One region of the Candidatus Pantoea symbiotica genome, then DNA from elsewhere that is predicted to be linked to it. Evidence: riboswitches for the same ligand, from Rfam matches in the RefSeq annotation. Region 1 holds a riboswitch; each other region holds the start of a gene.
What was found. A riboswitch is a leader RNA that binds a small molecule or an ion and turns the genes downstream of it on or off. The one in region 1 is predicted to bind thiamine pyrophosphate.
Positions count from the first base shown of each region.

Region 2: linked by a shared signal. The riboswitch ahead of thiM (hydroxyethylthiazole kinase) and the one ahead of thiB (thiamine ABC transporter substrate binding subunit) in region 1 are both predicted to bind thiamine pyrophosphate.
Region 3: linked by a shared signal. The riboswitch ahead of thiC (phosphomethylpyrimidine synthase ThiC) and the one ahead of thiB (thiamine ABC transporter substrate binding subunit) in region 1 are both predicted to bind thiamine pyrophosphate.

Region 1 covers NZ_JBSZHR010000002.1:466,812-470,996, forward strand. The annotation lists gene thiP (thiamine/thiamine pyrophosphate ABC transporter permease ThiP) at 1-900, opposite strand, end outside; gene thiB (thiamine ABC transporter substrate binding subunit) at 900-1,886, opposite strand; TPP riboswitch at 1,933-2,028, opposite strand; gene sgrR (HTH-type transcriptional regulator SgrR) at 2,143-3,804, opposite strand; gene ACXIZX_RS02760 (MFS transporter) at 4,060-4,185, shown strand, end outside.
Region 2 covers NZ_JBSZHR010000002.1:2,536,664-2,540,848, forward strand. The annotation lists gene thiD (bifunctional hydroxymethylpyrimidine kinase/phosphomethylpyrimidine kinase) at 1-665, opposite strand, end outside; gene thiM (hydroxyethylthiazole kinase) at 662-1,447, opposite strand; TPP riboswitch at 1,481-1,576, opposite strand; gene chiP (chitoporin ChiP) at 1,845-3,242, shown strand; gene ACXIZX_RS12380 (family 20 glycosylhydrolase) at 3,294-4,185, shown strand, end outside.
Region 3 covers NZ_JBSZHR010000002.1:4,282,046-4,286,230, reverse strand. The annotation lists gene hemE (uroporphyrinogen decarboxylase) at 1-403, opposite strand, end outside; gene nudC (NAD(+) diphosphatase) at 443-1,216, opposite strand; gene rsd (sigma D regulator) at 1,305-1,811, shown strand; TPP riboswitch at 2,047-2,147, shown strand; gene thiC (phosphomethylpyrimidine synthase ThiC) at 2,238-4,160, shown strand; gene thiE (thiamine phosphate synthase) at 4,157-4,185, shown strand, end outside.

The DNA.
Region 1 (4,185 bases):
CGCCGCCAGTGGCGGTAACAGCAGCAGCAGCGCCAGGCCAATCAATACAGTATCGCTGATGCGCGCCTGCCATGAATCCTGCGGATCGCGCCAGCCGCGAATGTTCTGGCTGCCGGTGGGAATGGCTTTGCTAAAGCGCTGGCTCAGCAACACCAGCAGCAAACAGCAACCGAGCTGTAACAGCGCCAGCAGCGCCGCGCGGCCCGGATCGTAGTCGAAATTCAGCGCCTGATAGATCGCCAGTTCCAGCGTGGTGGCCTGCGGTCCGCCGCCCAGCGCCAGCACCGTGGCGAAGCTGGCGAAGCAGAGCATAAAGATCAGCGCCGCCGTCGGCAGAATCTGACGGCGTAGCCACGGCCATTCCAGCCAGCGAAACAGATTCCAGCCACGCAGGCCAAGCTGGGCGGCGACTTGCCGCTGCTCGCCGGGAATGCTCTCCAGCGCCTGTAACAGCAGGCGCGTCGCCAGCGGCAGGTTAAAGAAGACGTGCGCCAGCAGAATGCCCTGCAGGCCATACGGTGAAAAGTGGTAGTCAAAGCCAATGGCCGCGCACAGTTGCGCCAGCCAGCCGCTGCGACCGTAGACGCTGAGCAAGCCAAACACCGCCACCAGCACCGGCAGCACCAGCGTCATGGCGCACAGGCGCAGCAACAGATTGCGTCCCGGAAAACGGCGGCGATAGAGCGCGCGGGCCAGCAAGATTGCGGGCAGCACCGACAGCAGCGCCGACAGCAGCGCCTGCTCAAACGAGAACAGCAGCACATGATGCAGATAACTGTCGTCGAGCAGCGCACGCCAGTCGGTGGCCGGCGCAACCATCACCAATGCGCCAAACGCCAGCAGCGCCACCGCGCACAGCAACAGCGCGATGGCGCTACCGGGAATTAACCAGCCGGGCATTAACGGCTAACGGCGCTTTGCCATGCGCTGATCCACGCAGCACGATGGTCGGCCACTTCGGCTGGCGTGAATTGCAACGCCTTGGCGGGCACCTGCAGAGATTGATAACCGGCTGGCAGATCGCTTTTGATCACTGGATACATCCAGTTGCCGGTCGGAATGGTCTGCTGGAAGGCCGGAGAAACCATAAACTGCATGAACTGCTGCGCCAGCTTGGGCTGTTTGCTGCTGGCGAACTGTGCGGCAACTTCCACCTGCAAATAGTGGCCTTCGCTGAATTCGGCCGCAGCATAGTTCTCTTTCTTCTCTTCGATAATGTGATAAGCCGGAGAGGTGGTGTAGCTCAACACCAGATCGCCTTCGCCCTTCAGGAACAGGCCGTAAGCTTCGCTCCAGCCTTTGGTGACGGTAACGGTTTTTTGTGCCAGCTTCTGCCACGCGTCAGGCGCGTTATCGCCATAAACTTTTTGCATCCACAGCAGCAGGCCAAGGCCCGGCGTGCTGGTGCGCGGATCTTCATAAATCACGCGCCATTTTTCCGGGCTTTCGACCAGTTCCTTCAGGCTTTTCGGCGGATTCTTCATTTTGTTTTTATCGTAGACGAAGGCGAAGTAGCCATAATCGAACGGAATGAAGGTGTCGCTGTGCCAGCCATCTGGCAACGTTAATGCTTTGGTATCAACGCTGCTTTTGGCAAATAGCCCGGTTTTCTCCGCTGCCTGCACCAGATTGTTATCTAGTCCCAGCACCACATCGGCTTTGCTGTTTTTGCCTTCCATGCGCACACGATTAAGCAGTGATACGCCATCTTCCAGCGCTACGTAATTCAGTTCGCAGTCGCACTGCGCCTCAAAGGCTTTTTTTACCGCCGGGCCGGGGCCCCAATCGGCAGAGAACGAATCGTAGGTGTAAACGGTGAGAACCGGTTTGGCAGCGAAAGCCGGTGCCGCAACCAGCAGCAACACAGGCAGAACTTTGTTTAACACTTTGCGCTCCTTGAGGAGAAGATAAGTTGAGTCGCAAAGGATCTGAGGAGTGAGACATCTCAAATCCCTACGCCGGTATTAGCCGGATCAGGTTCGACGGGTTTCTCTCAGCCCTGATAGCAAGGCACCCCGTTGAGAACGGCTCATTCTAGTCATTTATGTGACAGCGCGAAAGGATCACTGGCTGGAAGTCTTAACGTATCCGAGTTGCGCACCTGGTCACCATAAATGGCGACCCTACAGATTTTGCTGCGTATCACAGCTCCGGAGGCGCAAACCAGGCTGATTTGAAGTCAAACCAGCCGAGCGTATTGAGGCGCACGCCGCGCATACTGCGCTGTCCTTCCAGCAGCAGCCAGTGATGGAACAGCGGATGCAGATAGTCGCTGTCGATCAGCTGTTTACTCCAATCCGCCAAGGGTAAATCCTTTTGCCGCCAGCGCGCGGCATCGGCTTGCCAGTCAATGGGGATGCAGTGATGCATCAACGGCAGCTCAAACAGTTGGGCGAACAGCGCGTACTCGAGCGGCAAGGTAAAGTTGACGCTGCCGAGCCAGATGTCACTTTCACCTTCGCCCTCGAACCACTCTTCGTAGCTCACAACGCGGGTGATTAGCTCAACACCTTGCTGCGCCAGCAGCGGTCGCAGCGCGTTGGCGATACCTTCATGCTCAACGTGATGGCTGTACCAGCTCAGCGTCAGTTGGGTTAAACCTGCTGGCTTGTCGGCGGGCGTGAGATCGCGGCGATGGTGCCAGCGTGGCAGCAAGCCATAAGCGGGGAACCAGTAACGCTGATAGCCGACGCCAGCATGATTCAATAAGGCGATTGGATTAAACAGATAACTCACCCAGCGGCGGAAATGCGCATCGCGGCCCAATGCGGAGCGCTGATCGTAAAGCAGAAAGTAGCAGCCTTCTTCCAGACGGCTCTCTTCCGATTTTTCATCGGCGGTTTCGCCTTGCAGTTTGACTCCGGCGTACACCAGTTCATCGCTGATCTCCGGCAGCACCCAAATTGACACATCGTCAATCAGCGCGCGATAGCCAAAGTAATCATCGAAAGCGGCGATCTTCAGCTGCGTTTGCTGATTGCGCACCACGCTGTACGGGCCGGTGCCAATCGGCTGGCGGGCAAACTGACGCAGCGTTGGCCATTCGCGCGGCAGGATCATCGCGCTGACGCTGGCCAGCAGCCATGGCAACCAATCGTCCGGCTGGCTCAGATGGATATCCAGCGTCCAGGGCGCGGGCGAATCCAGTTTACTGATGTGAGAAAACAGCGGCTGGCTGCGCACGCGTTCCAGCGAAGCAATCACATCCTCCATTTCCAGCTCACGACCATGATGAAAACGGATCGCCGGGCGCAGGAAGAAGCGCCACTGCAGCGGCGAGGTTTGCTGCCAGTGATGGGCGATATCGGGTTCGATTTCCCCCTTTTCCTCATTTATGCGCATCAGGCCGTTGAAAATTTGTCGCGCCAGATGGGTTTCCGAGCGGCGCAGCGGCGAACCGGGCAGCAGATTGGGCAGCGGACGGTAATAGAGTACGCGCAGAATGTGTTTGCCCTGGCGGAAGCTGCGACCTAAATGCGCCGCGATCATTTGGCGCACCTGATTTTTATCACCCACCAGCTGCACTAACTGTTCGATGCGATCCTGCTCCAATAGATCCTCAGCACGCTGCTGCTGGAGCGCCAGGCCGGTATAGCAGAAACTCAGCATCGAGCGCTTGCCGCGTCCCGCTTCCGCCTGCCAAATCAGCCAGCCTTCACTCTGCATGGCGTTAAGCAGGTTACGCATATGCCGGCGCGAGCAGTGCAGCAGATCCGCCAGCTCGTTGAGCGTGGTTTCCTGATCCTGCCCCTGACAGCTTTGCCATAAGCGGATGAATTGCTGCTGCAAACGTGATGAGGACATAAAAGGGGAACTCCTTGTCAGAATCGCTCAGTTTTTCCTGCCTCATATTAGAGGCATACTGCACGGTAATGGAAGAGCGGGAGGCATTCAGCAACGAATGGCGCTCTGCCAGCGGTTCCGCCGACGTGGAACCTCTTTCTGAGTAGGGTGCATTTTCACCGCCAGCAGCGCTTTATCTGCTGGCTTTTTTCGTTTTGCTGTAGAATCTTCTACCCTCATTTCTCTACCTTTTTTTATCCGCAAAGGGATTTCTGCATGAAATCGCTGTTAACGCGTCAACGTCGCATCAATCCGGTCTATCTCTCATTTATGGCAGTGTCGTTTATGACCGGCGTGGCCGGTGCGCTGCAGGCGCCGACGCTGAGCCTGTTTCTGACGCGT
Region 2 (4,185 bases), 2.1 Mb from region 1:
AACGCCGCCAGTGCGGCGGAGAGCGAGCAACCGGTGCCGTGCGTGTGGCGCGTATTAACACGCGGCGCGGTAAAGCGCTGGCGTCCGTCGCGGGTAATCAGCCAATCCGGACTTTCGGCATCGCTGAGATGCCCACCCTTCATCAGCACCGCTTCACAGCCGAGATCGAGCAGCGCATCGCCCTGCTGCAACATGGTCTTCTCATCCTGCGCCATAGCGCGTCCCAGCAGCGCCGCGGCTTCCGGCAGGTTCGGCGTGATCAGCGAGACCTGCGGCAGCAGCAATTCACGCACGCTGGCTACGGCATCTGGCGACAATAGCGCATCGCCGCTTTTGGCAATCATCACCGTATCCAGCACCACAAACGGCAGGCTGGCCCGTTTCAGCCGCTCGGCGACCACCTCGACTATCGCGGTTTCGGACAACATGCCGATCTTCGCGGCATCAATGCGCACATCATCCAGCACCGAATCGAGCTGTGCGCCGACAAAATCCGGTTCGATGCGATAGACCGACTGCACGCCACAGGTGTTTTGCGCCACCAGCGCGGTAATAACGCTGGTGCCATAAGCGCCCAATGCGGAGAAGGCTTTGAGATCGGCCTGAATACCCGCGCCGCCGCTCGGATCGGTGCCGGCAATGGTCAAGGCGTTGATGCGTTTCATGCTTTCACCTCCAGCGTCCACAGCGTATCGAGGAAGGTGGCGACAAAGCTGCCCGGCCCTGAAACCTGGCGTGCTGTCAGCTCACCGGCCAACGACATCACGCGGCAAGCCGCAGCCACATGTTGCAGGCGATCGCCTGGCAAGCTGGTGAAGGCCGCCACCACCGCTGACAACGCGCAACCTGTACCAACCACGCGCGTCATCAGCGGGCTGCCACCGGGAATCGAGAATGTCTGCAAGCCATCGGTGACGTAATCGACTTCACCGGTCACCGCCACAATTGTGTTGAAATCACGCGCCAGCTGCTGAGCGGCGCTCAGCGCGGCATCGGCCTGATGCAGGCTGTCGACGCCGCGTCCGCCGGTGGCCTGATGCGCCAGAGCGAGAATTTCTGAAGCGTTACCGCGAATCGCTGCCGGTTGCAGGCTCAGCAACTGCTGGCAGAAGGCGGTGCGCAGGCTTAATGCGCCGACCGCCACCGGATCCAGCGTCCACGGCGTGCCTGCCGCTTGCGCTGCTTGCACCGCCGCCAGCATCGCATCACGACGATCGCAGGTTAAGGTGCCTACGTTGATCAACACCGCATCGGCAAAACCGGCAAACTGCGCCGCTTCCTCAGGATCGATCACCATCGCGGGCGAGACTTGCAGTGCCAGCAGCACGTTAGCGGTAAAGGTTTGCACCACGTCATTGGTCATGCAGTGCACCAGCGGCGCTTGCTGACGCAGCAGTTGCAAAGAGTGCGCGAGTTGCGCGGGGGAAAGAAGGTCAGGCTGTTTCATAAGGCTCCCAACCGGCGATCAAGAAGGCGAATGCGGTCAGGCATCTGACTTCCCTACGCTGGCATTATCCAGATCAGGTCAGCGGGTGTATCTCAGCCCTGTATTAGAGGGGCACCCCGAGTCAAAACTACGTTGGCGAGCATAGGGAACAAGCCAGATTAAAGCAAGCAATCGCCACTTTCTCTGTGGATCTTGCTCGAAAAGTTACATTTTACGCGTTCATCTAACTGATTGAATAAAGTCCTTAAAAACCCTTCTTTTTGCGTGCCATGTCATATTTTGTAATAAATTCCATTGATAATTCGCGTCGCGAAAAATAGCATCCCTCGCAACTTGTTTCATGACGAAACAATACGGATTTATTAATTGTTCATGGAAGCATCACGGAGGATTTGCTATGCGTCGGATTCCACGCGCCCCGCTCTCTGCGGCTATTATCTCTGCCCTGTTTGCCGGTACTTTTGTGCCTGTTCCCTCTGCCCACGCCACGGGTTTTGTCGAAGACTCATCGCTCACTGGCAACCTGTTTTACTGGCAACGTCAGCGCGATCGCAAAGAGATGGATCCGCAAAAAGGCGCGTACGGTCAGTATGATGCCAATCTGCATCACGCCTCTGCTAACGCCAATCTCGACTTCTCATCCGGTTATGCCGGTGATGTGATTGGCCTCGATCTTGCGGCATTTGGCGCAGTGGAGTTAAGTAATGGCGGCCCGGCAGCACCGAATGAAATTGGTTTCAGCAACGCCCGTACGCGCTGGGATGAGGACTGGAGCGGTGATAAGAGCGGCTTAAGTCTTTATAAAGCGGCGATCAAGGCAAAATGGCAGGATAACTGGCTGCGCGCCGGCTATCTGCAACCCAGCGGGCAGACGCTACTGGCACCGCACTGGAGTTTCCTGCCCGGCACCTATCGCGGTGTTGAGGCTGGCACCGTCTTCGATTTTAGCGATGCGGGCGCCCTTTCCGTCTCCTGGATGTGGACGGACGAATACAAAGCGCCGTGGTATCGCGACATGTACAACTTCCGCAAGGCCGATGGCGTGACGGAGATTCCGTGGCTGCAATCCTTTGGTGCCAAATACGATTTCAAAAACTCGCTGGTGCTGGAAGGCGCATACGGCCAGGCGGCGAATTACATGGATCAGTATTTTGCCAAAGCCTCTTATCAGTTGCCGCTGGCCGATGCGCCATTGCGCACCAGCTATCAGTTTTACGGCGCGAAAGATCGTGACAACAGCGGCGTGGGCCAGGTCAACGATGTTTACGATGGCCTCGCCTGGCTGCAGGCGCTGACGTTCGGCTACACGATGGGCGCGTTCGATTTCCGTCTCGAAGGCACATGGGTAAAAGCCGAAGGTAATCAGGGCTTCTTCCTGCAGCGTATGACGCCGTCCTATGCCAGCTCGAATGGCCGCATGGATGTGTGGTGGGATTCCCGCTCTGACTGGAACGCCAACGGTGAGAAAGCGTTGTTCGCCGGTGTGATGGTCGATCTTGGGCACTGGCAATTTCCCGGCTGGCAAGTCGGCACTTCATACGCCTATGGCTGGGACGCGAAGCCTTCCACCAATCCGATTTACGACCAAAACCAGCGCCTGAAAGAGTCGGCGTGGAGCATGGACCTGGTTTACACCATCCAGCAAGGCCGCGCCAAAGACACGCAATTCAAACTGCATTACACCCGCTACGACAATCACAGCGATCTTCCCAGCTACAGCGGCGGTTACGGCAACATCTTCCAGGACGAAAAAGACATCAAATTTATGGTCGTCGCGCCATTCACCCTGTTTTGACCCCGATCTGGCAGGAGCCAGAGACTTACCTCCGTGGAGAAGGATAACAGTATGAAAAAGTTAAAAATTAGTTTACTGGCGCTGAGCGTGATGGGCCTTGCCGCCTGCAGTTCATCCCCGCGCAGTAATCAGCAGGTCGTCGACCAAATCAGCCAGTTCGGCGTGCAGTATCAGGTCACTGACAACCAGGCGGCCGATCACGGCGTGAACTGCGCGAAACTCGGCGCCGATTGGGCATCCTGCAATACCGCCACCATCACGCTGACCAACAACGGCCCGGCGCTCACCAGTAAAAACTGGGCGATCTACATGAGCAACGTGCACGAAACGCTGCGGGTCGATAACGATCAGTTCAAAATGACGCACATCGTCGGGGATCTCACCCGCCTGGAACCCACGGAAAAATTCAAAGGCATCGCGGCTGGCGAGTCGATTGAGATCCCGATCGTGAATGAATACTGGCAGCTGTTTATCACTGACGTGATGCCGCGTTGGTACGTCACCGCCGCCAATGCCTCGCCAAAAATCATCACCAGCACCGATACCGAAAACCTCAGCGACTTCGTTAAGCCGTTTGGCGAACAATGGAAGCGCATCGTCGACGATAAAAACGTGCTGATGCTGCCGCAAAGTCGTTTCACGAAGAATGCCGATGTGGCGCAACTGCCTGCTAACGCGTTGCGCGGACAAATCACCCCAACGCCGCGCTCGGTGAAAGTTCATGCTGCCGATGTTGATCTGAGCCGTGGCGTCGCCTTGCATCTTGAAGTGCTGGCAAGCAATCAAGCGGATGCGGTTAAGCAGCGTTTCGATTTGATGGGGCTCAAACAGCAGTCAGCGGGTTATGCCGTTCATACTCGTATCGCCGTTAATCATTTCCGTGGCGCAGATGCGGTTTCTGGTGCTTATGAACTGCGCATCACACCACGCGGTACCGATATCA
Region 3 (4,185 bases), 3.8 Mb from region 1:
GGTTGTGACGAATGGTACGCACCGCGTTCATCACATAACCGAGTTCTTGCTCTGGATCCGGCACCGGCAGCTTATCGACATCCGCACGGCAGGTGATCGGATTGGAGAAACGTGGGCCTTCGCCGGTCTCAAAGTAGAGCCCAAGTCCCATCGCATCTGGAATGGTGAGGATATCGCTGAAGAGGATTGCCGCATCCAGCGCATAGCGACGCAGCGGTTGCAGCGTGACTTCACACGCCAGCTCAGCATTCTTACACAGCGACATAAAATCACCGGCTTCAGCGCGCGTGGCTTTGTACTCCGGCAAATAGCGCCCAGCTTGTCGCATCATCCATACCGGCGTGACATCAACCGGCTGACGTAACAGGGCGCGCAGATAACGATCGTTCTTCAGTTCACTCATAATGGGCTCTCTCATGCTAAGGCCGGCAGTGTAGCATTTTCACGCCGTGCTGGCGCGACACAGGGCAACGGTATCTTCAATCAGGCGACGCGCCACCGTGCCGGGCGGCGGTAACAGCGGCAGATCGTCATAGCGATACCAACCGGCATCCAGCAGCTCTTTACCGTCGTGTTGCAGATCGCCGCCATCATATTCCGCCATATACGCCATCATCAGAGAGTGCGGGAACGGCCACGGCTGCGAGGTAACGTAGCGCACGTTTTTCACCCGCACGTTACTCTCCTCCATCACTTCCCGCGCCACCGCTTGTTCTAGCGTTTCGCCCACTTCGACGAAGCCGGCCAGAACGGTATAGATGTTGTTGCGATGGCGCGCATGATTGGCAAGCAGGATCTCATCGCCACGGCGAATGGCCACGATGATGCACGGCGCAATTTGCGGGTAATAGCGCTCGCGGCAGTGATTGCACAAGCAGGCAAATTCGCGTTTGCTGATGTGCATCTCATGGCCGCAATAGCCGCACCAGCGATGCGAGCGGTAAAACTCTGCCAGCTGCACGCCACGTCCGGCGATTTGGAACAGGCCAACATCTTCATCAATCAATTGACGCACAGAGCCCATGCTGTCCGGGCGCGGCTCGCGTACCAGCCAGACATTCTCGCCCTGCCACTCGCCAATCAAAATGCCGTTGCTGCCGTTCAGGCCAAAATCGCTGGCTAAGCCATGCGGCAATTCACCCTGCGGCATCCAAAGTTTTTGCTCATGGCTGACAACCCACCAACCAGCGTCTAAGCTTGAGATCTCACGTTGCATCTTAATCGTTGTCCTTAGCGTCAAATCGCACGCTGAAATCCTAATATTAAGTGTGTAATAAACAACTATAACCTACCTGGAGCCCCATATGCTTAACCAGTTAGAGAACCTGACAGAGCGTGTAGGTGGCAGAAATGAATTGGTGGATTCATGGCTGCGCGCCCGTCGACAGCTGCTCGTCACTTACTACGAGCTTATTGGCATGAAGCCACAAAAAGATGCGTTAACTGCGCTGGATGAACAGGCGCTCGATGCGTTTTGTCACAACCTGGTGGATTACCTGTCTACCGGCCATTTCAGCGTGTATGAACACATCATTAGTGAGATGCAGGGTGATAGCCCATTAATCGTGGCCGCGCAGATTTATCCGGCACTTGAGGCGAATACCGATCGCATCATGCAGCTCTACGACACCCATCTGCAGCAAGCGATTAACGATGATAATTGCGTGGATTTTCAGACCGCGCTCTCTGAAGTCGGCGAGGTGCTGGAATCGCGCTTTACGCTGGAAGATAAGTTGGTGCAGCTCGCCTGGGACAACCAGCTGGCGCGCCCGCCGGTTGCCAACGACAGCGTCATCGCCCGCCCGGCTTAGCATCCCGAAGATGTAAAAAACTTGTTATTCAAGAAAAGCCCTCTTATGCTGAATGGGCTTTTTTTATTTCTTCTTTCAGAAGTATGAAGAGTAAGGTTTTGCGGTTTAAGCGTAGCGTGCGCAGCCAGTTTGCACTCGGACAGCGCGCAGGGACCGGAGCGTACACGTAGTACGTGACGGTCACGAGCACTGCCCAGGTGCAAAATGGCAAGCAAAGTAGCTTAAACCACAAAACACAACCTTGTCGGAGTGCCCTCCGGGGCTGAGACCGTTAATTCGGGATCCGCGGAACCTGATCAGGTTAGTACCTGCGAAGGGAACAAGAGTAGACATCATCAGCACGTTGCAAGCTGGCGCCCAGCATCGTCGCTGTTACTCCTTCCGAACTCTGGACAAGCAACTTCCAACCTTTACCGGAAACTTGCTATGTCTGCTAAAACTTCTCGTCGTGAACAACGCGCTCAGGCGCAAGAATTTATCGATTCTCTGCAGGGAACCGCTTTCCCCAACTCCAAACGTATCTGGATCACTGGCAGCCGCGCGGATATTCGCGTGCCGATGCGTGAGATACAGCTCAGCCCGATGCACATCGGCGGCAGCAAAGAACATCCGCAATATGAGCCGAATGAAGCGGTGCCGGTTTATGACACCGCCGGTGCTTATGGCGATCCTCAAGCCACTATTGATGTGCATCAGGGACTTGCAAGACTACGCGCCAACTGGATCGAAGATCGTGGCGACAGCGAAACCATCCACCAGCTAAGTTCCAGCTACACGCAGCAACGTCTGGCCGATGAAGGCTTGGATCACCTGCGTTTTGAGCATCTGCCACAACCGCGCCGCGCCAAAGCGGGTCGCCGGGTTACCCAGCTGCACTATGCACGTCAGGGCATCATCACGCAGGAGATGGAGTTTATTGCGCTGCGCGAAAACATGGGCCGCGAGCGTATTCGCGGTGAAGTGCTGCTACAGCAGCATCCGGGCCACAGCTTTGGCGCTAATCTGCCGGAAAATATCACCGCTGAATTTGTCCGCCAGGAAGTCGCCAGCGGCCGCGCCATCATCCCTTCTAACATCAACCATCCCGAATCCGAACCGATGATCATTGGCCGCAACTTTCTGGTGAAGGTAAATGCCAATATTGGTAACTCGGCGGTGAGTTCATCAATTGAAGAAGAAGTAGAGAAGCTGGTGTGGTCGACGCGCTGGGGCGCAGACACCGTGATGGACCTCTCAACCGGCCGCTACATTCATGAAACGCGCGAGTGGATTTTGCGAAACAGCCCGGTGCCAATTGGTACAGTGCCGATTTATCAGGCGCTGGAAAAGGTGAACGGCATTGCAGAAGATCTCAACTGGGAGATTTTCCGCGACACGCTGCTGGAGCAAGCGGAACAAGGTGTCGACTACTTCACCATTCACGCTGGCGTGCTACTGCGCTACGTGCCGATGACGGCCAAACGCCTGACCGGCATTGTGTCGCGCGGCGGCTCGATCATGGCGAAATGGTGCCTGTCACATCACACCGAAAGTTTCCTCTATCTGCACTTCCGCGAGATTTGTGAAATTTGTGCCGCCTACGATGTGGCACTGTCGCTCGGCGACGGCCTGCGTCCCGGCTCGATTCAGGATGCCAACGATGAGGCACAATTTGCCGAACTGCATACGCTGGGCGAACTGACTAAAATCGCCTGGGAATATGATGTGCAGGTGATGATTGAAGGTCCGGGCCATGTGCCGATGCAGATGATTCGTCGCAATATGACCGAACAGCTTGAGCATTGTCACGAAGCCCCGTTTTACACGCTTGGCCCGCTCACCACCGATATCGCGCCGGGCTACGACCATTTCACTTCTGGTATCGGCGCGGCCATGATTGGCTGGTTCGGCTGCGCCATGCTGTGCTACGTGACACCTAAAGAACACCTTGGTTTGCCGAATAAAGATGACGTGAAGCAGGGGCTGATCACCTACAAGATCGCCGCACACGCGGCGGATCTGGCGAAAGGTCATCCCGGTGCGCAGATCCGCGACAATGCGATGTCGAAAGCGCGTTTTGAATTTCGCTGGGAAGATCAGTTCAATCTGGCGCTCGATCCGCACACCGCACGCGCCTATCACGATGAAACTCTGCCGCAGGAATCGGGCAAAGTCGCGCACTTCTGTTCGATGTGCGGACCAAAATTCTGCTCAATGAAAATTACTCAGGAAGTGCGCGAGTTTGCCGCCCGCCAACAGGCTGAAGCTCAGCCGATAGAGATTGGTATGGCGCAAATGTCGGATGCCTTCCGCAATCGTGGCGGCGAGCTTTATCACGCTGCCGATACCCTTAAAGAGGAAAATGTATGACCGACGCCTTTCCTGCCACGGCCCC